Regions from separate parts of the Exiguobacterium sp. JMULE1 genome, predicted to be linked through region 3. Evidence: riboswitches for the same ligand, from Rfam matches in the RefSeq annotation. Region 3 holds a riboswitch; each other region holds the start of a gene.
What was found. Region 3 has a riboswitch for lysine ahead of EXW93_RS15810 (Na+/H+ antiporter NhaC family protein). Riboswitches for the same ligand answer to the same signal wherever they lie in the genome.

Region 1 (7,763 bases), 2.6 Mb from region 3:
TCGAATTCGTCCGACATAGACATCGTCCGTCCCACTCGCGTCAAGTGGCATCGGATAACGCGTATTCGCGACATCATCGATGAGGACGACGCCCGGTGCGTTTTCAAGTGCTTCACGGATCGCTGCAACCGTCGTCGGTTGTGTAAACGTGACGTTGATTGCAACCGAGTGAGAATTCGTGACTGGAACCCGGACACATGTAGCACTGACAGGTAATGCTGGAAGATTGAAGATTTTCCGTGTTTCATCAATCATCTTCTGCTCTTCTTTCGTATAGCCGTTCTCAAGGAATACATCGATATGCGGCAAGATGTTATCGTGAATCGGATGCGGATAATTGACGGGCTCTTCTCCGCGTGCTCCACGTGCCAGATCCTCGATTCCTTTTTGACCAGAACCAGATACGGCCTGATACGTCGTATAGTTGATCCGTTCGAATCCCAGTGACTGGAGCGGTGCTAAAGCGACGACGGATTGAATGGTCGAACAGTTCGGATTTGCGATCAAGCGGTCCGTCGCTTGAATCGCTTGCGGATTGACTTCTGGCACGACGAGCGGAATCGTCTCCTGCATCCGGAAAGCACTTGAATTATCAACGACGAGTGTTCCGTTTTCAGCTAGTAACGGGGCATATTGCTCACTGATCGTTCCGCCTGCTGCGAACAACGCGACATCGATCCCGTCTTCTGTGATATTTGGCGTCAGCGCTTGGATCGTAATATCTTCTCCCTTGAACTGTACCGTGTTCCCTGCTGAACGAGCAGAAGCGTAAGCGGACAGGCGGCTGACCGGGAAGTCCAGTTCTGCTAGGACTTGTAACATTTTTTGACCGACGGCGCCGGTTGCTCCAATGACGGCTACATGATACATCCTGTTTTCCTCCTTATAACTCGAACGCGTTTGCAATCGCTGCAACCGTCCGTTCAATGTCTGCTTGTGCAATCGTGTACGAGATGCTGATTTCTGATGTCGTGACTTGATAGAACGGGATGTTCTCTGCTCGGAAGATTGCGAACAACTTCGAAGCGACACCTGTTGCATCCCGCATCCCGATTCCGACGACAGATAATTTTGCGTGTTGATTATGGCGATCGACCTTGACTGTCGTGAAGCGATCCATGATGTCTTTCAATGCTTCATCGAGGAACTCTTCCTCATCGAGTGGACATGAGAACGATAAGAAAATGTCACTGTCGAACGTCGTTTGACTGATCATGTCGATGTTGACGTGGCGATTGGATAACAGTTCGAAGATATCGGCTACTGCTGCATTCGTTTGCGGTACGTGTTTGATTGATACCGTCAAGACGTTCTTCGTCACACTGACACTCGTCACCGCTTTTTGTTCCATTGTTTCCGTCGCTTCCATGATCCATGTTCCCCTTTTCGATTCAAGTGTTTTCCCGACGAAGATGTGTACGCCGTATTTTTTTCCTAGTTCGACACTCCGCATTTCCATGACCTTCGACCCGAGGGCGCTCATCTCCATCATCTCATCATATGAGATGTGCGGAATCGGTTGAGCAGCAGCATGGATTCGTGGATCAGCCGTATAGACACCGTCGACATCCGTGTAGATTTCACACCGTTTATCAAGGACTGCCGCAAGGGCAACAGCCGTTGTATCCGATCCACCACGTCCGAGCGTCGTGACATCACCGAGTTCGTTGACACCTTGGAATCCAGCGACGATGACGACATCGTATGTTTCGAGTTTTTGTCGTAATAGATTTCCATCAATCTGTTTGATCTTACTTTTCGTATGCAATCCCATCGTACTGATTCCCGCTTGAGCGCCTGTTTGCGATAACGCTTTGACGCCGAGTGAGTTGAGGGCGATGCTGAGTAATGAAATCGTCTGTTCTTCTCCGATGGCAAGCAGACGATCGAGTTCTCGGCGCTCGGGGCGATCTGTGATGGCTTGCGCCTGAGCAATCAAAGAATCTGTCATCTTGCCCATCGCTGAAACGACGACGACAAGTTTTTCACCTTCGGCTGCGCGACTCTTCAAATAATTCGCAATAGACTGAATCTGTTCGACAGTCGCAACCGAGCTTCCACCAAATTTAAGTACAGTTGTCACAATCCTATCTCCTTTGTCCCGATACAGAAAAAAACGACGGGCCGGTAGGAGCGTTCCTACGGCCCGTCGTTATCACGATCGGACAAACGAAGACAAAGTCATTCGTTCTTTTACGTAAGATAGCGCTCCGAAACATCGGTTTCGGCAGTACAACGGATCTTAACCGTTGTACCAGCAAATGAGAAGAAGCATCTTCTCGTTCACTTCGGCGGACTTCCCCTTTCACATCATTCGGCATGCTTGCCTTCAAGAATGATACTACTCATGTCATCCGCGCCTCTATCTGTCGGTTGTTAGTTACAGTTATAGCAGACATCTTTTGTTAAATCCAGTCATTTGACTGATTTTTTTCAAAATCCGTCAATTCGCAAGATGCTGTTTCGCGAGTTCGAGTTGCTCCGACACGGCAGCAAACCCTGTTCCGCCGTAGCTTGTCCGGCGTGCCACTGCTTGAACCGGATCGAGGAGCGGATAGACGTCTTCCGTGATATCCGGATGGAAGGTTTGATACGTCTCGAGATTCAAATCCTTCAGGAAACAACCGTTCTGCACACAGTAAAGGACGGCTTTGCCGACGATTTCGTGCGCTTCCCGGAATGGTATGCCTTTCGTCACAAGGTAGTCGGCGAGTTCCGTTGCATTCGAGAAGTCTTGCATTGTCGCCTTCTTGAGCGCTTCGGTCTTAAACGTCGCAGATTCAATCATTCCAGTGAAGATTTGAACGGATTGGAGAACGGTATCTGCTGTATCGAAGACCCCTTCCTTATCCTCTTGCATGTCTTTATTGTAAGCGAGTGGTAATGCCTTCATCGTCGTCAAGAAGCCCATCAGGTTACCGTAGACGCGCCCCGTTTTTCCACGAATCAACTCAGCGAAATCAGGATTTTTCTTTTGTGGCATCATGCTCGATCCTGTTGAGAAGGCATCGGATAACTCGATAAAGCTAAATTCTTGCGACGCCCAGATGATGATTTCTTCACAAAAGCGCGAGAGATGCATCATGACGGTCGAAGCGATCCCGAGGTATTCGATGACGAAATCACGGTCCGAGACAGCATCAAGACTGTTTGGATAGACCGACTCAAAACCGAGCAACTCAGCAGACCGGAAACGATTGATCGGGAATGTCGTCCCCGCGAGCGCACCTGCCCCGAGCGGTGATTTCCGAATTCGTTTTTGATTATCCGTCAACCGTTCGACATCACGTTCGAACATCCAGAAATAAGCGAGCAAGTGATGCGCAAGCGAGATCGGTTGTGCCCGTTGCAAATGCGTATACCCTGGCATGACCGTCTCGATATGTTGCTCCGCTTGTTCCGTGATGACCGACTGGAGCTCGCGTAATGCTGTCGTCAACGCCTCAACATGTTGTTCCATCCATAGATGTAAATCCGTTGCGACCTGGTCATTTCGACTCCGTGCCGTATGCAGTTTTCCTGCAACCGGACCAATCTGTTCTGTCAATAAACGCTCGAGGTTCATATGAATGTCCTCATCCGCTAACGTATAGGAATGGTCTGCTAACGTCGTTTCCAGTTGCTTCAGTCCTTGCTCGATTTGTGTCCACTCGTCTTGAGCAAGAATCCCTTGTTCAAATAGCATCTGCGCGTGTGCGAGACTGCCTTTTAAATCGACGCTCGCTAATTTTTGATCGAACGTGATCGATGCTCCGAAGGCTTCCGCTTGAGCGGAAGCACTTTCCGTAAAACGTCCACCCCAGAGTTTGGTCATTTCGTGACACCCGCCTGACGATGTACGCTCGCATGCGTCGAAACGGCAAGTCCGTGTAATTTGATGAAGCCTTTTGCTGCTTCATGATCGAATGCGTCTTCTTTCGTGTACGTCGCAAGTTTCTCATCGTAGAGCGAGACAGCGGACTGACGACCTGTCACAGTTGCATTTCCTTTGAACAGTTTAACGCGAACTTCTCCTGTGACGTCCTGTTGTGTCGCTGTCAAGAATGCTTTCAAGCCTTTCGTCAATGGTGCATGGAAGAGACCGTTATAGATCGTTTCTGCGTATTGTTTGCTGAGTAGTGGTTTGAAATGCGCGACGTCCTTCGTCAATGTAATCGTCTCGAGTGCAGCGTGCGCTTTGAGTAACACCGTTGCGCCTGGGCACTCATAGACTTCCCGCGATTTGATACCGACGAGACGGTTCTCGACGTGGTCAATCCGTCCGACCCCATGTGCACCAGCGATGATGTTCAGTTCCGTGATCAGTTTCGCCAGTGGATACGTCGTTCCGTTGATCGAGACCGGAACACCTGCTTCAAAGCCAATGATGACTTCTTCTGCCTGATCCGGAGCGTCTTCTGGCGCTACTGTCAACGCATAAGCGTCTTGCGGTGGCTCTGTCCAAGGGTTTTCTAGGACGCCACATTCGTTACTCCGTCCCCAAAGGTTCATGTCGATTGAGTATGGGCTGTCGAGGTTGATCGGAATCGGCACATTGTTTTCTTTCGCATAGGCGATTTCTTCTTCCCGTGACCATTTCCATTCCCGGACCGGTGCGATGACTTCGAGTGATGGATCAAGTGCTGCGACTGAAACTTCGAACCGGACTTGGTCGTTCCCTTTTCCGGTACATCCGTGAGCGACTGCCGTCGCACCGTGCTGATGCGCGACTTCGACAAGCTTTTCTGCGATCAACGGACGCGAAAGCGCTGAAATCAACGGATAGGCATTTTCGTAATGCGCGCCATATTGAAGTGCCGGTAAAACGAAGTCTTGTGCGAATTCTTCTTTAACATCGAGGACGATCGATTCGATCGCACCGACGAGGAGTGCTTTTTCTTTAATGATGGATAAATCTTTTCCTTCTCCGACATCCATGCATAAGGCAATGACGTCATAGTCCTTGCTCAACCACTTGATGGCTACCGATGTATCAAGTCCCCCAGAGTACGCTAAGATCAATTTTTGTTTCGACATGTATAATTCCCTCCTAGTTTTAAATTCATCTGTCTGTATAAAAATTCATTATGAATTATATATATACATAGAAAACAAAAAAAAGAAACCCTTTTTGCAGGATTTCTTTCAAAATAACTTACATTTTTTTCTCCATCGTCCGGTGTGGGATGCCCGCATCATCGAATTCATCGGAGACGATCGTATAACCGAGTCCTTGATAAAATGGGATCGCTTGGACTTGTGCGCCGAGTGTTAGCAATTGCTTCCCTTCGCGACGTGCGACTCGTTCCATCGCCTGCATCAACTCGCCACCGTATCCTTTTCCTCGCGCTGTCGCTAGCGTCGCGACACGCTCTACCTTCATCCGTTGGTCGTCATATGGACGGGTACGCCCCGTTGCGACCGGTCGACTCTGCTCATCGAGGACAAGCAGATGAATTGCTGTTTCATCATGTGTATCATATTCAAGATGGCGTGGTACGCCTTGTTCCTCGACGAAGACACGCTCCCGGATCATCCGGACGGCTTGATGTTGTTCTGCTGTACGTACTTGAATGACTGTCATGACTGATATTCCTCCCGTAATCGATCGACATATGCCATCGCATCATCCCGATTCGTAAATTGTGCCTGTGCCTGAACCGCATTTCCTCCGCCTCGCCCATTAAATATTTTGACATGTGCTTTAGCGAACTTCCCGAGATGGGGTTCACCTGGACTACTCATCAGTAACTTGTTCGTCGTCGCATTCCAGACGACGCCGACGCGTCCCGCTTCTTGAATCGCTTTAGCAAGTTGCTCGGATATTTTGATTTCTTCATCCAGATGTTCGAACACAAGAATGCCTTCTTGTTGTTCTAAAGCATGAGCGAGTGTGAACGTCGCAAGTTGTTCCTGGGCGTGTTCGACCTGTTTCGTTAAGCGTTTCTGCTCTTCTTGTAACGCTTGGACGGCTTCTAGCATTTGAACGGGTTTGACTGATAAAGCTTGCGCTGCTTCCCGTAAAGCTCGTCGTTCTGCCTGTAGGAGTTGATATGCCCGTTCCTTTGCGACATAAGAAAGACGAATATTTCCACGAATTCGTTCGACTCCAGTAAAGAGAATCGACTCGAGCTGTGCCGTCGAATCGAGATGCGTTCCACCACAGGCACTATAATCGAGTGTACCGATTTGAACGACGCGAATTCGTCCTTCGACTTGTGGTGTTTTTCGTAATGGTAAGCGTAGCGCTTCCGCCTCGTCATACTCGGTCGCTGTGATTGGTAATCCTTGTTCAATCACCTGGCGTAATCGTCGATCCAGCTGTTCTTGTTGTAGAGTTGTCCATTCAGGTGTCTCGATATCAAGCGTCGAGACCTCACTTCCCGTCCGAAAACTAAGTGTCTTGATATTTGATTCATCTTGTAGGATTGCAGAGATGACATGTTGTGCCGTATGCTGCGCCGCATGATCGATCCGGACTGCGTCATCTACGATCCCGGTGACGTCACCTGTGAGCGGCGTCGCCAGTTGGTGCCAGACGACACCGTCTTCGATTTGGACGTCAAGGACCGGTTGGTCGTTCAATGTTCCACGGTCCGCCGGCTGTCCACCGCTCTCCGGATAGAAGTAACTTTTCTCTAAAGCAACCCAATAGCCGTCTACTTGTTTTGTTGCGCGAATGGATGTCTGAAAGGTTCGGACATCGGATTCTATTTGTTCGGGGCGCATGCCTCGACCACCTTTCTCTGTCAGTTTCACTCTGTATTATGCCATATTTCATCCAGAATCGTTTGTCGGCTTGCCTTTTTCCTAGTACACTAGACGAAAGACTACCGATCGCGAAGGGACGAAATGCCGTGATTCAGCATATCAATAAAAATTCACCACTCCCCATCTACTATCAAATCGAAGCTGCCTTAAAACAACAAATCGAAAGCGGTGTTCTTCAACCTGGCGATCTAATTCCGTCCGAGCGCGAATTTGCGGAAGCGCATCAAATTAGCCGAATGACGGTCCGGCAAGCCATTTCAAACTTGGTCAACGCCGGTTACTTGATTCGTCAAAAAGGACGAGGAACATTCGTCGCGAATAAAAAAATCGTCATGCAACTGTCTGGCTTGACGAGTTTCTCAGAAGAGATGGAACATCTTGGACTAGAACCGACGAGTGCGCTTCTCTCCTATCAAATCATCGACGCGTCGATGACGATCGCAAACAAGCTCCGGATTCGCGAAGGGGCATCCGTGTATGAATTGAAACGTTTACGAATCGCAGATGAGCAAGCGCTTGCCCTTGAGACCGTCTATATCCCGGAACAGCTCTTACCTGGACTCGATCAAGACGTCGCGACCGCATCGCTCTATGCATTTGCAGAAGCGAGCGGATTAAATCTTGGACGTGCGAGTCAAACGTTCGAATCACGTCTTGCAACAAAGGAAGAGGCGGGTCATCTTGGTCTATCGACCGCTTCGCCTGTCTTATCCGTCGAGCAACTGACGTATCTCGCGACGGAGCAACCGTTTGAATACGTCATCTCCGCTTACCGCGGCGACCGCTATACCTTCACCGTCGAAATGGAACGCCAACGCTAAAAATCCCCTTGTATCGTCGTACAGTGACGATACAAGGGGATTTTCCAACGCTTATTGTTGAGTTTCTGTATTGGGAATTGACTCTTCTGTCGTACTTTGTGCCGGGTCTGTCTCTTCCTTGATCGGTTCGACTTCTTGACCTTGCATCGCTTTCGCTAAATTACTTTTCACTTGCTCCAATTGATTCGGATC
Region 2 (7,763 bases), 2.9 Mb from region 3:
ATTTATGGAATGGCTTGACCATGCACCAGAAACAACCACCTGCAAATATTGCTTTTGCCATCTATCTTCCCCTCCTCTGTATGTGTCTATTTTACCGCGTTCAGAGAATGGACTCGACTTTCCTGCTCATTCAATCCTCTGGGTTCGCTTTTAGACGACGCATGACGAAGTAAATCGCCGCAAAGACAAGGAGAAGTCCTCCAAGCGAATACCAGATGTTATTCAAACGATAAATCATTTGGTATAAGGCTAGCGTCACAAGCAATAATGCGATCGGTAAGAAGGCACGCTTAAAGTGGTACCAGTAATTCACGAAGATCGCCTCCTGTTTTTCTTTCATCTTACTTGAAGCGACATCTAAAAAGCCACCTTCATTTGAAGGTGGCTCACTGATTATGATTGACGTGGATGTTCTGGGAAGTCCATCTCGTCATAACGAACGATTGACGTCCGGTTTTTGAATTTATGTCCTAACCAGAAAGCAAGGAATAATGGAATACCAACATACGTTGCGGCAATTCCGACCCAATCAATTTGATCAGCGAGGAATGCGGCATAGTTTTGACCGACGATGACGAGGAAACAAAGACCGAATGCGAACAGCGGACCGAACGGGAACGCTGGTGCAACATATGGTAAGTCTTTCAACGAGTGACCTTGTGCAACGAATCCTTTACGGAAACGATAGTGACTGATCGCAATCCCGAGCCATGCGATGAATCCTGTCATCCCGGAAGCATTGAGTAACCACAAGTAGACTTGTCCACCAAACATCGACGTCAAGAAACAGAGGGCACCGACTGCTCCTGTTGCGAGCAAAGCGTTACGCGGTACACCGTTTTTCGATACTTTTGCGAATAACTTCGGTGCATCCCCTTGACGCGCCAGTGTGTACAGCATCCGTGTCGAAGCATACATACCTGAGTTTCCGGCAGATAGAACAGACGTCAAGATGACGGCGTTCATGAGTGCTGCTGAGAACGCAAGACCTGCTTTTTCAAAGACGAGCGTAAACGGACTCACCGCTACGTCCGTAATGTCATTCGAAACCAAGTTCGGACTTGTATACGGAATGAGCATTCCGATGACAAAAATCGCGAAGACGTAGAAAAGCAAGATGCGCCAGAAGACTTGTTTGACTGCTTTTGGAACATTCTTTTTCGGATCTTCCGATTCACCCGCTGCAATCCCGACCAGTTCTGTACCTTGGAAACTGAATCCGGCAACGAGAATGATACCGATGACGGCAGGAATACCACCGACGAACGGCGCATCGCCAAGAGCAAAGTTTTTAAAGCCAACCGGTGGCTCCGATGTAAAGACACCGAAAATCATCGCAACACCGACGACTAAGAAGACGATGACGGTAACGACTTTAATCATCGCGAACCAATACTCCGCTTCTCCGAATCCTTTAACGGAGAAGTAGTTCAAGCCAATCATGAGTAAGAGGAACAAAGCACTGAAATAAAATCCAGGAACGTCCGGGAACCAATACGTCATGACGATTTGTGCTGCGACGAGCTCGACTGCGATCGTGACTGCCCAGTTGTACCAGTAGTTCCAGCCAAGTGCAAAGCCGAATGATGGATCGACGAATTTCGTTCCATATGTCGAGAAGGATCCGGCGACAGGCATGTACGCCGCCATTTCACCAAGACTTGTCATGAGGAAGTAGACCATCAGACCAACGATTGCATACGATAGGAGCGCCCCACCTGGTCCTGCTGCTGCGACGGAAGCACCGGACGCAATGAAGAGTCCTGTTCCGATTGCCCCACCGATGGCGATCATCGACATATGACGGGCTTGTAATCCACGTTTTAATCCTTCTGCTGTCGAATCTGTTGTTTGTTTTACATCTAGATTGTTCATTTCGTTCGCTTCTCTCTGTTTAGATTTTTTGAGAGGACACTTTTTGAATGAAAAAAACAAAAAGCGTCCTCATCTTCCAGATGGAAGATGAGAACGCAACATAATAAAATGGATGCGCCTCATTCTACCGTCGTGAAAGATAGCTCTCCACAAGTAAGTGATACCCGACTTGTGACAGTATTAGACCTATTCGATCTAATCCCAATCGATCATCTTCAAAGCGATGATTGATTTCGGCAATTCTTCCTTTCAGGTCACTTCATCTGTCGCTTGACGACATCCGTAACCGTACTCTTAAGAACTGCAACCTCCATCCCACTGGTTGAGTGAGAACTGAATTAAGTTAGTTATTACTACGCCATATTACACAAAACGCCACGAAATTGTCAATTGCCTTTTTCGAATCTGGGGTAGTAGATGGTAAAAATCCGATATGTTTAGTACACTAAATGGTAGAAGTCCACTGAGAGAAAGGATGCTGCTTGCATGCCACAGGAACGTGATTTGCTAACTTATCGACTCGAAGAACAAATGCGTGTCATTCTTCGTACCCTGCGACGTGAACTTAACCGGCTATTTGAAGGAACGGCGACCCGGAGTGAATTTTTCATCTTACGAAGCCTTTCTGAAAATGGGCCTCAGCGCCCGACGCTTCTCGCGGAACAATTTGAGCTCGCGACGAGTCAAGTCACTGCTTTAACGGATAAGCTGTATAAACAAGGATACGTCACACGGACACGTTCGACGGAAGATCGTCGTTCGATCGTCCTCGCTTTGACGGAGGACGGGGAACGTGCATTTCGAGATCTCGAAATCGTTCGGAAAAACTATTTACAAGATCGCTTCGGTACATTGACGGAAGAAGAGCTCGAAACGATGATTCGTGTCTTTGATAAAATTTTACAGACGATGGATGAGGATACTCTTACTTCATCTTCTTAAAAACGGTAGATTTTCTACCGTTTTTTCTATTTTGTCTAAAGATTTCTCTATGTCTAACCGTTATCTACTTGAGTATACTGGAAGTATATATATGGAAATCTGTTAGCTGGGGGAGTTGGGAGGATTTGTTGGCCATCATGAATCAATTCATCATTAACTTTTGTCTACTGTTCACAACGATTACTCTCTTGTTCTTACCGTTTCGGAATCAACCGCGTATTTCATTGAACTCCAAATGGAGCATTCGACTTATACTCGGAGCAGTCTCTGGTCTGATTGCGGTTTTATTGATGTTTAACGGGATTCAAATCGACGTCGCCCGTGTTGATTTACGTATCGTTCCTGTCGCAATCGCCATGCTGATCGGTGGTTTCCCAAGCGCCATCGTTGCTGGTGCAATGATCATCGGGACACGTTACTTTTTAACACCAGTTGATCAAATGGAAGGATTTTATTTATCGACGCTGATCATCGTCTTGTTCATCACGACGATTGGGATCATTCGTCGATTCATCCATGTCTCGATGCGTCATTTTCAGCTTATGGTGTTGGTCGGTATTCTCTATTCGTTGCCCGCCATCTACATCCTGACGAACAGCTGGTCGACATTCTTTAAAATCTCGATTGCGTACGTCTTCTTTAATTTATTAGCTGGCTTTGTCGCTTATCGATTACTGACGGAATTACGCCGTCACTTCGAAAACATCCAGTATCAGCAGAAACTCGCCATGACGGATGCTTTGACAGGGCTCGCCAATCGTCGTCGTCTGGATGACTCGCTTTCGCTTGTCGGTTCGACCGACCAAGGCTATTCGCTTGTACTCATCGATATCGATTTCTTCAAGCATGTCAATGATACATATGGTCATGATGCGGGCGATGATGTGTTACGCCAACTCGGCATGACTCTCGCTTCCTTAACGCGTCCAGACGACCTCGTCGGACGGTACGGTGGTGAAGAATTTTTAATCATCTTACCAAGTACTTCAGCGAAAGAAGCGCAAAAAATAGCAGAACTAGCTCGGCTGACGGTCGCACGTAACCTGTTCCCGACAGCAGATGTACCTGATCTGCAAATCACGATCTCACTTGGGATTTCCCATTCCAGTGGTTCGCATACGTCACTTGAAGCATTACAACAGGCAGATAAAGCGTTGTATTACTCAAAAGAAAGCGGACGGAACCGGAGTACGATCTATACGAAAGAACTTGCATTCCGACAAGCTTAAACTAATGGGACACTTCCGTAGGGGAGTGTCTTTTCTTTTACGTCTTCATTCCGTCTCTTTAGGAAAACCGATGCTTTCAACCGTTCCAAAGACAATCATCCGACTTAATTGTTCTGCCATGTATTCTGATGAATACGGTCGACCGTTTCGTAACCACGAAATCAACAATCCCAACTGTCCACCAATGACATAGTTTAATAATAAGTCCCGATCGACGAACGTAGCTTCTTCTGTGATTTGCGGTCGAAACACAATTCGATAATTCTCTTTCAATGTATCGAGAAAACGAGAGATGAACGTTTTGATCGGTCCTTGAACGAGCATCGTCTGATAGAATAATTCATTTTCTTCGATATGAATGAACAAACGAGCAAAATAGCGACTCACCTGCTCGACTGTCGGAAAGACAGTTCCTGTACCCGTGATCCGAATCGCTTGTTCAAGTGCCTTCATTTGCTCCTCAACGATTTGGTCGAGCAAATCATACTTATCCGTATAGTGTGCGTAGAAGGTTGAACGATTCACACCGGCTCCATCCGTCAGCATTTTGACAGTAATACTTGAAAAGCTGTGCGTCTTCAGTAAACGAAATAATTCCATTGTAATACGGTCACGTGACCGTTTTGGTCGGGGATCACGGCTCTCATTCATCCATATTTCACTCCTTTTTCATCATCTTTTCATTAATGAATCCGTTATCATCTATTTTTCCAACATTTTGTCGGAAATTGTCGGTTGTTTGTTAGCTAACGATCCATATAATTAACTATATTAATTACTCCTCCCCCCAGAGGAGTACTTTTTTTGAATCGATTGTACACAAGAAAGGATGCTAACACACCCATGAGTATGAAAAAATTATTGATCATCAATATCGTGACACTCATCGTTTTAATCGGTGGTGGTGTTGTCGGATACTACTATTACGATCAAGCAACGAGCTATGTCAAAACAGACAATGCGAAAATCGACGGTAAGATGATAACAGTTGCGAGCCCAAGCGCTGGTAAATTAACGGACTGGTCTGCGAAAACAGGCGAATCACTTGCCAGTGGGGCAACAGTCGGACACGTCATGACGGCACAAGCCGGACAAAAACCGACGGACTTCTCGGTTTCAATGCCCTCAAAAGCAACGATCGTTCAGTCGATGGCGACAAAGAACGGCTTCGTCGCAGCAGGTACACCTCTCGCCTATGGTTTTGACTTAAACGACCTTTGGGTCACAGCGAACATCGAAGAAACAGAAATCGATGAAATCAAAGTCGGACAAACAGTGGATGTCTATGTCGACAGCTACCCGGACACGACACTTTCTGGTGAAGTCGAGCAAATCGGTATGACGACGGCTTCCACGTTCTCAATGATGCCTTCTTCAAACGGAAACGCGAACTACACGAAAGTCGCACAAGTCATTCCTGTTAAAGTCTCACTCTCGCAAGAAAAATCACTCGACATTCGACCTGGTATGAATGTGACCGTCCGCATTCATAAGGATTAAGGAGGGACGTTCATGTCTACTACCTTCTTGTTCGGATACAGTGCGTTCACGATTCTGATCATCATCGGCGTCAACTGGATTGCCCGTCGAAGTCGCCCATCCGACGTAGCACTTGCGACGGACGGACCGACTCTTGAGGAATCCCTCGAGACGGAACCGACGATGACCGTGACACCACCAGTCGCAACACCTTCTAAACAGGTATCGACTGAAAACGTCAGTATTCCGAAAGTACTGACGGTCTTACTCATCGGTATGTTCATTGCTATTTTGAACCAAACGTTGATTAATGTCGCATTACCAGTTCTGATCAATGACTTCAACGTGTCGACGTCCACTGCCCAGTGGTTGACGACAGGCTTCATGCTCGTTAACGGGATTTTGATTCCGATCAGTGCCTTTTTGATGCGAAGCTATACGTTCCGCCAGCTGTTTCTCGCTTCAATGACACTGTTTTTCTTCGGATCGGTCATCTGTTCGATGGCAATGAACTTCCCGGTCATGATGATTGGTCGTGTCGTTCAGGCAGCGGGGGCTGGTATCTTGATGCCACTCGGATCAAACGTCTTCATGACATTATTCCCACCGCATAAGCGCGGTGCTGCCATGGGAATGCTCGGAATCGCGATGATTCTCGCTCCTGCTGTCGGACCTACGATCACGGGATATGTCATCCAAAACTATGACTGGCACGTCATGTTTTATGCGATGTCGTTCTTTGGATTAGTGACATTGTTACTCGGTACAGCCTGGTTCCGCCTGACGCAGCCACTCTCGAAACCTTCTTTCGACGCACTGGGCGTCTTATTTAGTACGATCGGATTCGGGAGTCTCCTTTACGGATTCAGTGAAGCCGGGAATGACGGCTGGGATAGCCCGATCGTCATCAGCACGATCGTCATCGGTTTAATCGGGATTGCTGCTTTTGCGATGCGTGAGCTGTCGATGGAAGATCCGATGTTGAATATTCGTGTGTTAAAGGTACCGGAATTTTCGTTCACCCTCTTCATCAATGTCATCGTCACGATGGCCTTGTTCGGCGGGATGTTACTTTTACCGATTTACCTTCAAAGCATTCGCGGTTTTTCACCGGTCGATTCAGGTCTGCTCCTTTTACCCGGATCACTGATCATGGGTATCACCGGACCGATTGCCGGTCGTTTATTTGACCGCTTCGGTATTCGTCCGCTTGCTATCTTCGGTTTGACGTTGATGACGTACGGAACATGGGAATTGACGCAATTAAACATGGATACGTCGTATTATTCCATCATGGGTATCTACATGCTTCGGTCATTCGGTATGGCATTTATCATGATGCCGATCATGACTGCTGGTATGAACGCTTTACCGATGAAGATGATCCCACACGGAAACGCGACCCAAAACACACTTCGTCAAGTCGCCGGCTCCATCGGAACGGCAATTCTCGTCACCGTCATGACCCGTCAAACGACGGCTCACTTGGCAGACGATGCGAATCAGTTCACGACGCTCGACCCGACGCTTTCGCAACATTTAAACGATCTTGGTCAACAGCTGGGTAGCTCCCAAGCTGCTTCGACGAGTTGGTTTACGATGCTGACGAAACAAGCGACGATCCAAGGGATCACCGATGCGTTCTGGATTGCGACCGTCTTATCTGCGCTTGCACTGATTCTGTCCTTCTTCTTGCACGGAAAAAAAGAACCGAATCTGGATTGATTGACGACAGACCAGTTGATGTCCTATCAGCTGGTCTTTTCTTATACTTTACGAAAAGTTCTTCTTTGCACTTCAGCCTTAAAATCGATACACTAGGGACAATGAGTTTCATATCTAAAGGAGATGCTTTATGGTTGCCTTTCTGCAATTTTATGCGTTCATCTTTGCTTGTTGTTTTGCTTGGCAAGTTGGTCGACCATCCCCTTGGTCACAAAAGATCGTTCGTGCCTTTTTAACAAGTGTCAACGGGCTCTTCGTATTCGCACGTGCCTCGATTTCAATCTTTTTATTAGTTGGACCACTATTACTCGTCACTTATCTTGTCTTCCCACGGTTAATCGCTTTTGAAAATGGTTTAGCGATGGTGATCAGCGTGCTCGTCATCGGACTGGTTGATCGTCTCGTCAGTCTCGTCGTCCTGCCACTCATGCGTTCCTTTTTCTTAAAACGTCAACGCGTCATGCCACAATCGGTGGAAATGGTGCTTTATACGATGGCAATGGCTGTCTTACT
Region 3 (7,763 bases):
CGCAGACGTCGTCACTGTTGTTACGAAACCATTCGGCGGTGCGGTCGCTTATAAATGGGAATCGCGTGGTGTCGAAGGTTATACGATCGAGGAAGTCGACAAGGAAACCGTCGGAACGGAGATTACACTCCACATCAAGGCGAACGAGGAAGAAGAATCGTATGATGAATACCTCGAGACATATCGTCTGCGTAGCATCATCAAAAAATACTCGGATTTCATCCGTTATCCGATCGAGATGAAGGAACTCGAACGTCAGCCGATCGAAGGCAGTGACGAGACGGAAGAGGTCGAAGTCGTCAAGACGATCAACAGCATGGTGCCGATCTGGCGGAAGAATAAACGGGAATTGACAGACGAAGACTATACGAACTTCTACCAAGAGAAGCGGTATGGTTTCGACACACCGGCGAAACATATTCATATCAGTGTCGACGGCGTTGTTCGTTATCAATCGATCTTATTCATTCCGGAGCAAGCACCGTACGATTATTATTCGAAGGAATTTGAAAAGGGTCTTGAACTCTATGCCAATGGTGTCTTGATCATGGAAAAATGCAGCGACTTGTTGCCGGATCACTTCAGTTTCGTCAAAGGGATGGTCGATTCGGAAGACTTATCGCTCAACATCTCGCGTGAGTTACTGCAGCACGATCGTCAATTGAAATTGATCGCGAAAAACATCCAAAGTAAGATCAAGACACAACTCGAAGCACTTCTGCGCGAGGATCGCACGAAGTACGAAACGTTCTATCAAGCGTTCGGACGTCAGCTGAAGTTCGGTATGTACAATGATTACGGCATGCATAAAGAACAGGTGCAGGACCTCATCCTCTTCTACTCAGCGAAGGAGAAGAAGTTGATCACGCTTGCGGAATACGTCGCAGCGATGCCGGAAGATCAAGCACATATTTACTACGCCGCTGGTGAGAGTACGAATCGTTTAGACAAGTTACCACAATCCGAACTTGTGCGTGATAAAGGGTACGACATCTTGTACTTCACCGAAGAGATCGATGAGTTCGCGATCCAGATGCTCGTGACATATAACGAGAAGACGTTCAAGTCAGTCACGAGTAGCGATCTAGGGATTGAAGCAGAAGCGGCAGAGACGACGGACGCACAAGCGGAGATGTTCCAAGCAATGCAGGAAGTGTTAAGTGGACAAGTCAAGGAAGTCAAAGCATCAACGCGTCTAAAATCGCATCCCGTCTGTTTTGCGACGGACGGCGCCGTCTCGATCGAGATGGAGAAAATCTTGAAGGCGATGCCGAATAACGAAGGGGTAGAAGCGGTCAAGATTCTTGAATTGAATCCGTCACACGCGGTGTTCCAATCTCTTGAAGCAGCGTATCAAAACGATCGTTCGAAATTCGAGCGCTATACCAAACTGATGTATCAACAAGCATTACTTGTCGAAGGGCTTCCACTCGAGGATCCGGTAGCGTTCGCGAATGATGTGTGTGAACTTATGGTATAAGACATGACATGAAGTCGAAAAAAGGGGCTGACTCAAAGTTGGTCTCTACAAAGATAAGGGTGGCAGAATGATGATCTGCCACCCTTATCTCGTAACAAAAAGAATGGCGCGTCACACGCCACTCCTACAGGAAAAGCGCATTTATGCGCTGTCAGAGACGAATGAGATCCGTTTTCCTGCTTCATTTAAGCAGGAAAACAGGCTTGTGTCTCGCCTGAGGAAAGGGCGTGAAAAGACGCGTCATTCTTTTTTGAGTCAGTCCCTTTTTCATTTCATCAATCCGTTTGTAAATCCGAAGCAGTTTCGCCTTTTTTCGAGAGAACGTTCAAGACGACGACGAAGAGTACGAATGTGACAAGAGCTCCGATGAAACCGAAGACCGAAGACTCCGTGAAACCGATGACTAAATAACCTACTGCCGCAGTGACGGCACCGACTAGCGCATACGGTAACTGTGTCGTAACGTGATCGATATGATGGGATCCAGCCCCTGTCGAACTGAGGATCGTCGTATCGGAAATCGGTGAACAATGGTCACCGAAGACAGATCCAGCAAGAACAGCAGCAAGCGTCGGTAATAAGAGTGAGGCATCGACAGCCATGACGAGATCCGCACCGATTGGCAACATGATCCCGAATGTGCCCCAACTTGTTCCTGTCGAGAATGCCATCAAGCCGGCAATCAAGAATAATAAGAACGGCAAGTACGAAGCAGAAATCGAGTTGCTGATGAAGCTTGCGAGATAATCGCCTGTTTTCATATCACCAATAACAGCGATGATCGTCCAAGCAAATAATAGAATCACGACTGCTGGCCACATCGAACGCATACCAGCGACGATGCTTGCACGGTAATCGCGACCCGGAATTTTTCGTCCGATCAGCATCAAGAAAGCGACGATTAAACTGATGACGACACCTGCGACAAGTGAGCGTGTGACGTCTGTTGCCTCAAATGCTCCAATTAAAGTAAACGGACGGTTGTCGGCTGCAAGTGCCTGAGCACCTGTCCCGAGTAACGCACTGATCGTAGCAATGACGAGAACGACGATCGGAACGACGAGATCCCGGACTTTTCCGTTCGTATGTTCGTTGACCTCTTTTGCCATCCCCATCGGTGTTCCTTTTGACGCATCAAAAAGTTCACCATTCGCAGCGCGGCGTTCATGCTGTTTCATCGGTCCGACAGAGACGCCAGAGTAAGCGATGTAAAGTGTTAAAAGTAACGCGAAAATCGCATAGAAGTTCATTGGAACGATCATCATGAAAGCACTAAACGCTGAGTAATCCGTAATCGAGTGCGTCGTTAAGATACCGGCGATGATGGAAATGATGAATGCGCCCCAACTCGAAAGCGGACTGATGACACAAACAGGCGCAGCTGTTGAGTCAATCAAATAGGCAAGCTTCGCACGTGAGACACCACGGCGATCCGTTAGCGGACGACTGACATTGCCGACAGCGAGACTGTTGAAGTAATCATCGATGAAAATCAAGATACCGAGACCGAAGGCGACTAAGCGTGCACCACGCGCTGTCTTGACGTGTGTAGAAGCCCATTCACCGAAGGCGCGAGCGCCACCAGATGTTTGAATTAATGTGGAAAGGACACCGAGCAATAACAAGAAAACAAGTAATAAAACGTTCCACTCGTTCAAGGCACCATCCGCCCAAAAGAGGCTAAAGATATTCTTGCCGAGATAGGTTACCGTATCGATCGGGTTAAAACGGTGAAGTAACAGGGCACCGACGAGAATGCCGACACCTAACGAAAGAACGACCTTTCGGGTAAAGATGGCTAATAAGATAGCTAGTAAAGCAGGTACAAGGGCAATAATGGAATCTGAATAGTTGACCATGAAAAATATCCTCCTCTTTAAAAATGGCTTAAAGATGAGACCCCGCGGCACAAAAAAAGCAAGGGCACCGGCAACAAAGCCGACACCCTCGCTGGATGCGTCTTTCTTAGCCGAATTGGAGCGCTCCATACAACTGTTATGTATGGCAATCGATCGGGTATTTCCCGAATCGACCAACGACGGTATGCTCGACGCATACTGTCATTTCGGCGATGTCACCTTTCCTGTAGTCGTCTTCGTTGTCATCCTCGGACCAAGTACTGATTGAAATCGCGCCTCTACCTCATCGATAGAATAGTCATATTCTGTTCTTATGGACACTTTATCACGTATTTCAAAAAAGATTCAACCATATATTCTGATAATTTAAGACAAAGTTGCTCATTCGGCAAAATGTTGAATGAGCTGTTTCATCAAATAGGCTTGGTTTTCTTCGAATTGTTTTTTTCGATGACCGTTCGCGCCAGATGGATGGGGGAAGTTGGAAAGAAGCTGATGTTGTTCGATTCGTCCATCCTGAATCAATCCACGGACTTGCGTCTCGACGACCCGACCGAGTGGAATTAATAACGCTGGTTTTTGTAACTGATTGATCTCAGCGACGAAGTGTTCTTCCGCGTAGTGCCTCAATAAAGGACTACGACTAATTTTCGGTTGATGACCCGAGTAATTCTTTTCGCGATAAAAGACGGGTTGCTTTAACAGTGATGTTGGATGCAATAATTTCTGATGTTGATGGAATAAGCTAGTAGCCGTCTCAATTCCGAGTAATGCTGGAAGCTCGAGTGTATCAAGCATCTGGACGAGATTACGTCGCATCGTTCCAGCAAAGCTTGCTGTATATTTGACGATGCGTGCCGTCCCTTCTAGTGAAGCCCCATGATGGAGGGCATCCGTTGCTTCTTCGAAAGCGATTCGCATCTGTTCAAAACCTGGTGTGATCCCGATGATGACGACTTTTGCTTCAGTATTGACATATTCGCCAATCGGAGAGTAATAGACGGTCAGCTCGTTCTCCTGTTGCAATAAAAAATCGTCCGTCCATAATTCATCACGTCGTAACGTACGATCATCAGGTAAGCTACGAATGGCTTGTTCAAATATAGTTAATGAATTCATGAAGAACCCTCTCTCTCTGTATTGGCACTATAATAACAAATAATACCATTTGAGACAATTACACCCTTTCACTATTTGTGTATAGGTATATAAAAAAGGACTCGAGACGAGTCCTTTTCGTGCATCATGCGCGTTCTTTGACCGAAGCAACTTCATATGTCAGAATCTCGCTGCCGAGCATTGGCGATTCTCCTGCCTCACTACTCGCAGGTCGACTATGTGACGCTTTGAAATCGTCACTCTCCCGCCATGCTTGAAAACTCTTCATGTCTTCCCAATACATGTTGACGTTCATTTCATCATGTTCTTCGATGTTTTGCGTCAATAAGACCTCGACGCGGATGAATCCGTCCATCGTATCAAGTCCACTTGGACGCGTAAAACGAGGAGCGAGAGCTGCAGCCATCCCTTTTTTGACTTTAATCCGGTTCGTAACGACGATCATCATAAAATCCCCTTTCAAAAAACGAGTAACGTACTTCTTCAGTATAGTACGATGAAGGCAAGAATGCCGGAAAGAAGGAACAAACGACAATGAATGAACAGGAATACGATCAACGATTACGAATCGAGACCATTGAGATGCAACACCTCTATGGTGTGTTTAGTCACTACAATCGATATGAACCAACGCCTTATGCGGCACTAGACGAATTATGCGAAACGTATTTGTTTCAAAAACAGGACACGGTCATTGATTTCGGGTGTGGGAAAGGGCGTTTGAACTTTTACTTACACGACCGATTCGATTGTTCCGTCATCGGAATCGAGATGAACGGACAATTTTACGAGGACGCACTCCGGAATATGGCGAACTACCAAAGTCGACGGAAGCGGCGTTCCGGAAGTTTGCGATTTGAACAGACGTATGCCGAGCAGTATGCCATTCCGGATGAGACGAATAAGTTTTATTTCTTCAATCCATTCTCTTCACAAATTTTCATGAAAGTGATTGATCACATTTTAAGTTCGGTCGAACGTTCCCCGCGTTCGGTTGATCTCATCTTGTATTACCCGACCGATGAATACCGGGAGTACCTGGAGCGTCATACCGTATTCGAGCAAGTCGATGAGATTCGATTACGAGACCTCTATGAAAAAAATCATGACGAGCGGTTCGTCATCTATCGCTTTGATCCGAACAAACTGCTTCAAAACGGGTATGAATACAGTGAGGAAAGAAATAAAAGATAAGGAGGTCGGATGATGATCCGTTTAGAGCATGTCACGAAAGAGTTTGCACCGGGGCGTGGAATATTCGATGTCAGTTTTACAGTTGATCCGGGGACGATATTCGGTTTCATCGGACCAAACGGATCTGGAAAATCAACGACACTCCGACATCTGATGGGACTACTGGCTGCGGACGGTGGAAAGGCGACGATCGGCGGTTTTGATTGCTGGAAGCAAAGTAAAGAAGTGAAGAAATTGGTCGGTTATTTGCCGGGGGAGATTAGTTTACCTGGAGACATGACGGGAGCAGACATGCTGGATTTGATGCAACGACTACACGGTAGCGATCCGGCACGACGACAACTGTTGTTGAAACGATTTCCTTTTGAGACGAAGACGAAAATCCGCAAGATGTCAAAGGGAATGAAACAAAAACTGGCACTTGTCGGTTGCTTCATGAAGGATGCACCCGTCTATCTACTTGATGAGCCGACCAGTGGACTCGATCCTTTGATGCAAGAGCGTTTTTTAGAGTGGATCGAACAGGAGAAGCATGCTGGAAAAGCGATTCTGATGAGTTCACATCACTTTCCGGAGATGGAAAAATCGTGCGATCGAGCGGCTTTAATCAAAGCAGGGCGCATCATCGTCGAATCGGATATTCATGAGTTGGTTCGATCGAGTCGAAAGACGTACACGATCGTCTTCCGAACAGAGGTGGAGGCGGCACAGTTCGCGATGCAAGTCGGTGTTGAACCGAAGCGGCTGGAAGTCAGTTTTCAAACGGACGAGACGCTGAGCTTAAATCAGGTGATCGCTTATTTAACCCAGTATGATGTACGGCTGATTCGTCCGTCAGCAGATGATTTAGAACAGGTCTTTTTGCATTATTATGGGGAGGAGGAATCGTCGTGATATTGCTGATCCGCTCTTTATTCAAGCAGGTCAGAAAGCCCGTGCTTGCTTATGCGATTGGAACGAGTCTCTACTTATTGATGCTTGCGTTGCTATATCCATCGATGATGAAGACCGGTTTACTAGAAGCAAAACTAGAAGCGTTACCTCCGGAAGTCTTAAAAGCATTTCAATACGATAAGGTGACAGGGTTCGAGAATGTACTGGATCTGCTCGGGGGAAACTATTACGGACTGATTTTTCAAGTCATTGCGAGTCTATTCTTGCTCTCATTAGCAGCGCGACTCGTTGCGCGACCAATCGACAATGGAGAGCTGATTGTCTATCTCGCAGCCCCGATCACCCGGAATGCGTATACGTTTGCTGTCGCGATCGTCATGGGTATCGCAAGTATGGTTCTCGTAGGACTGAATGGACTCGTCTTGATGGTATCCGACTGGTGGATGACAGATATTTCGATCAATGACGTCATCTTATGGCGGATTCAACTCAATGCGCTATTGTTACTCTTGGCGATCGGTGCCTTTACGTTATTCGTTGCGACGTTATTTGACGAAGAACGTCGTGCTTTTTCGCTTGCTGGTAGTGTGCTTGTCCTATCGATCGTCTTGACGATTCTGTCGGAACTAAGTGACAAGACGGAGTGGCTCCGTTATCTATCCGTCTTCTCCTTATTTAACACGACGCAATTACTAGAAGGAACGAATCATTTTCTTCTTCATTCGATTCTTTTACTTGTCCTCTGTCTCGTGTTCTTGACTGGAGCAGTCGTTCAATTCGGACGTCGGAGTCTGTCGATTTGATCGAAAGTGGCGCAAAAACTTTACAGAAAGTGAACATTTAGGATTTGAACGTTGCGTCATGCGCTGATTTTTACTAAGATAAAGGAATGTTGTAGTTCTGGAAAAAGAAATGAGGTCTTTCGAAATGAATAAACCATCCATTTATGGATTAACGCTTGAGCAGATGACAGAATGGTTATCGAATCAAGGGCACAAACCATTCCGTGCCAAACAAGTATGGGATTGGCTCTACCGTAAACGTGTCACGACTTTCGCGGAAATGACGAATGTCAACAAGGATTGCCTTGAGTTGTTAGATCAGAGTTTTACGATTGACTCGATGACAGAAGCGGTCAAGCAAGAATCAGCAGATGGAACAATCAAGTTCCTTTTCAAATTATATGATGGCAACTTGATTGAAACGGTCCTAATGCG

Region 1: another riboswitch for lysine. It lies ahead of EXW93_RS02380 (aspartate kinase); the one in region 3 lies ahead of EXW93_RS15810 (Na+/H+ antiporter NhaC family protein).
Region 2: another riboswitch for lysine. It lies ahead of EXW93_RS00890 (amino acid permease); the one in region 3 lies ahead of EXW93_RS15810 (Na+/H+ antiporter NhaC family protein).

Annotation. Positions count from the first base shown of each region.
Region 1 covers NZ_SGWC01000002.1:420,515-428,277, reverse strand. Annotated here, with positions in the region: gene EXW93_RS02385 (aspartate-semialdehyde dehydrogenase) at 1-870, opposite strand, end outside; gene EXW93_RS02380 (aspartate kinase) at 884-2,083, opposite strand; lysine riboswitch at 2,196-2,373, opposite strand; gene argH (argininosuccinate lyase) at 2,444-3,814, opposite strand; gene EXW93_RS02370 (argininosuccinate synthase) at 3,811-5,016, opposite strand; gene EXW93_RS02365 (GNAT family N-acetyltransferase) at 5,135-5,563, opposite strand; gene EXW93_RS02360 (alanyl-tRNA editing protein) at 5,560-6,708, opposite strand; gene phnF (phosphonate metabolism transcriptional regulator PhnF) at 6,837-7,571, shown strand; gene EXW93_RS02350 (LCP family protein) at 7,623-7,763, opposite strand, start outside.
Region 2 covers NZ_SGWC01000002.1:107,860-115,622, reverse strand. Annotated here, with positions in the region: gene msrA (peptide-methionine (S)-S-oxide reductase MsrA) at 1-61, opposite strand, end outside; gene EXW93_RS00895 (hypothetical protein) at 131-313, opposite strand; gene EXW93_RS00890 (amino acid permease) at 394-1,875, opposite strand; lysine riboswitch at 2,008-2,196, opposite strand; gene EXW93_RS00885 (MarR family winged helix-turn-helix transcriptional regulator) at 2,362-2,817, shown strand; gene EXW93_RS00880 (diguanylate cyclase) at 2,955-4,046, shown strand; gene EXW93_RS00875 (TetR/AcrR family transcriptional regulator) at 4,092-4,697, opposite strand; gene EXW93_RS00870 (HlyD family secretion protein) at 4,890-5,546, shown strand; gene EXW93_RS00865 (DHA2 family efflux MFS transporter permease subunit) at 5,559-7,250, shown strand; gene EXW93_RS00860 (hypothetical protein) at 7,381-7,763, shown strand, end outside.
Region 3 covers NZ_SGWC01000002.1:3,006,231-3,013,993, reverse strand. Annotated here, with positions in the region: gene htpG (molecular chaperone HtpG) at 1-1,480, shown strand, start outside; gene EXW93_RS15810 (Na+/H+ antiporter NhaC family protein) at 1,756-3,339, opposite strand; lysine riboswitch at 3,450-3,628, opposite strand; gene EXW93_RS15805 (uracil-DNA glycosylase family protein) at 3,721-4,458, opposite strand; gene EXW93_RS15800 (heme oxygenase) at 4,583-4,903, opposite strand; gene EXW93_RS15795 (SAM-dependent methyltransferase) at 4,993-5,652, shown strand; gene EXW93_RS15790 (ABC transporter ATP-binding protein) at 5,665-6,546, shown strand; gene EXW93_RS15785 (ABC transporter permease subunit) at 6,543-7,349, shown strand; gene rlmN (dual-specificity RNA methyltransferase RlmN) at 7,474-7,763, shown strand, end outside.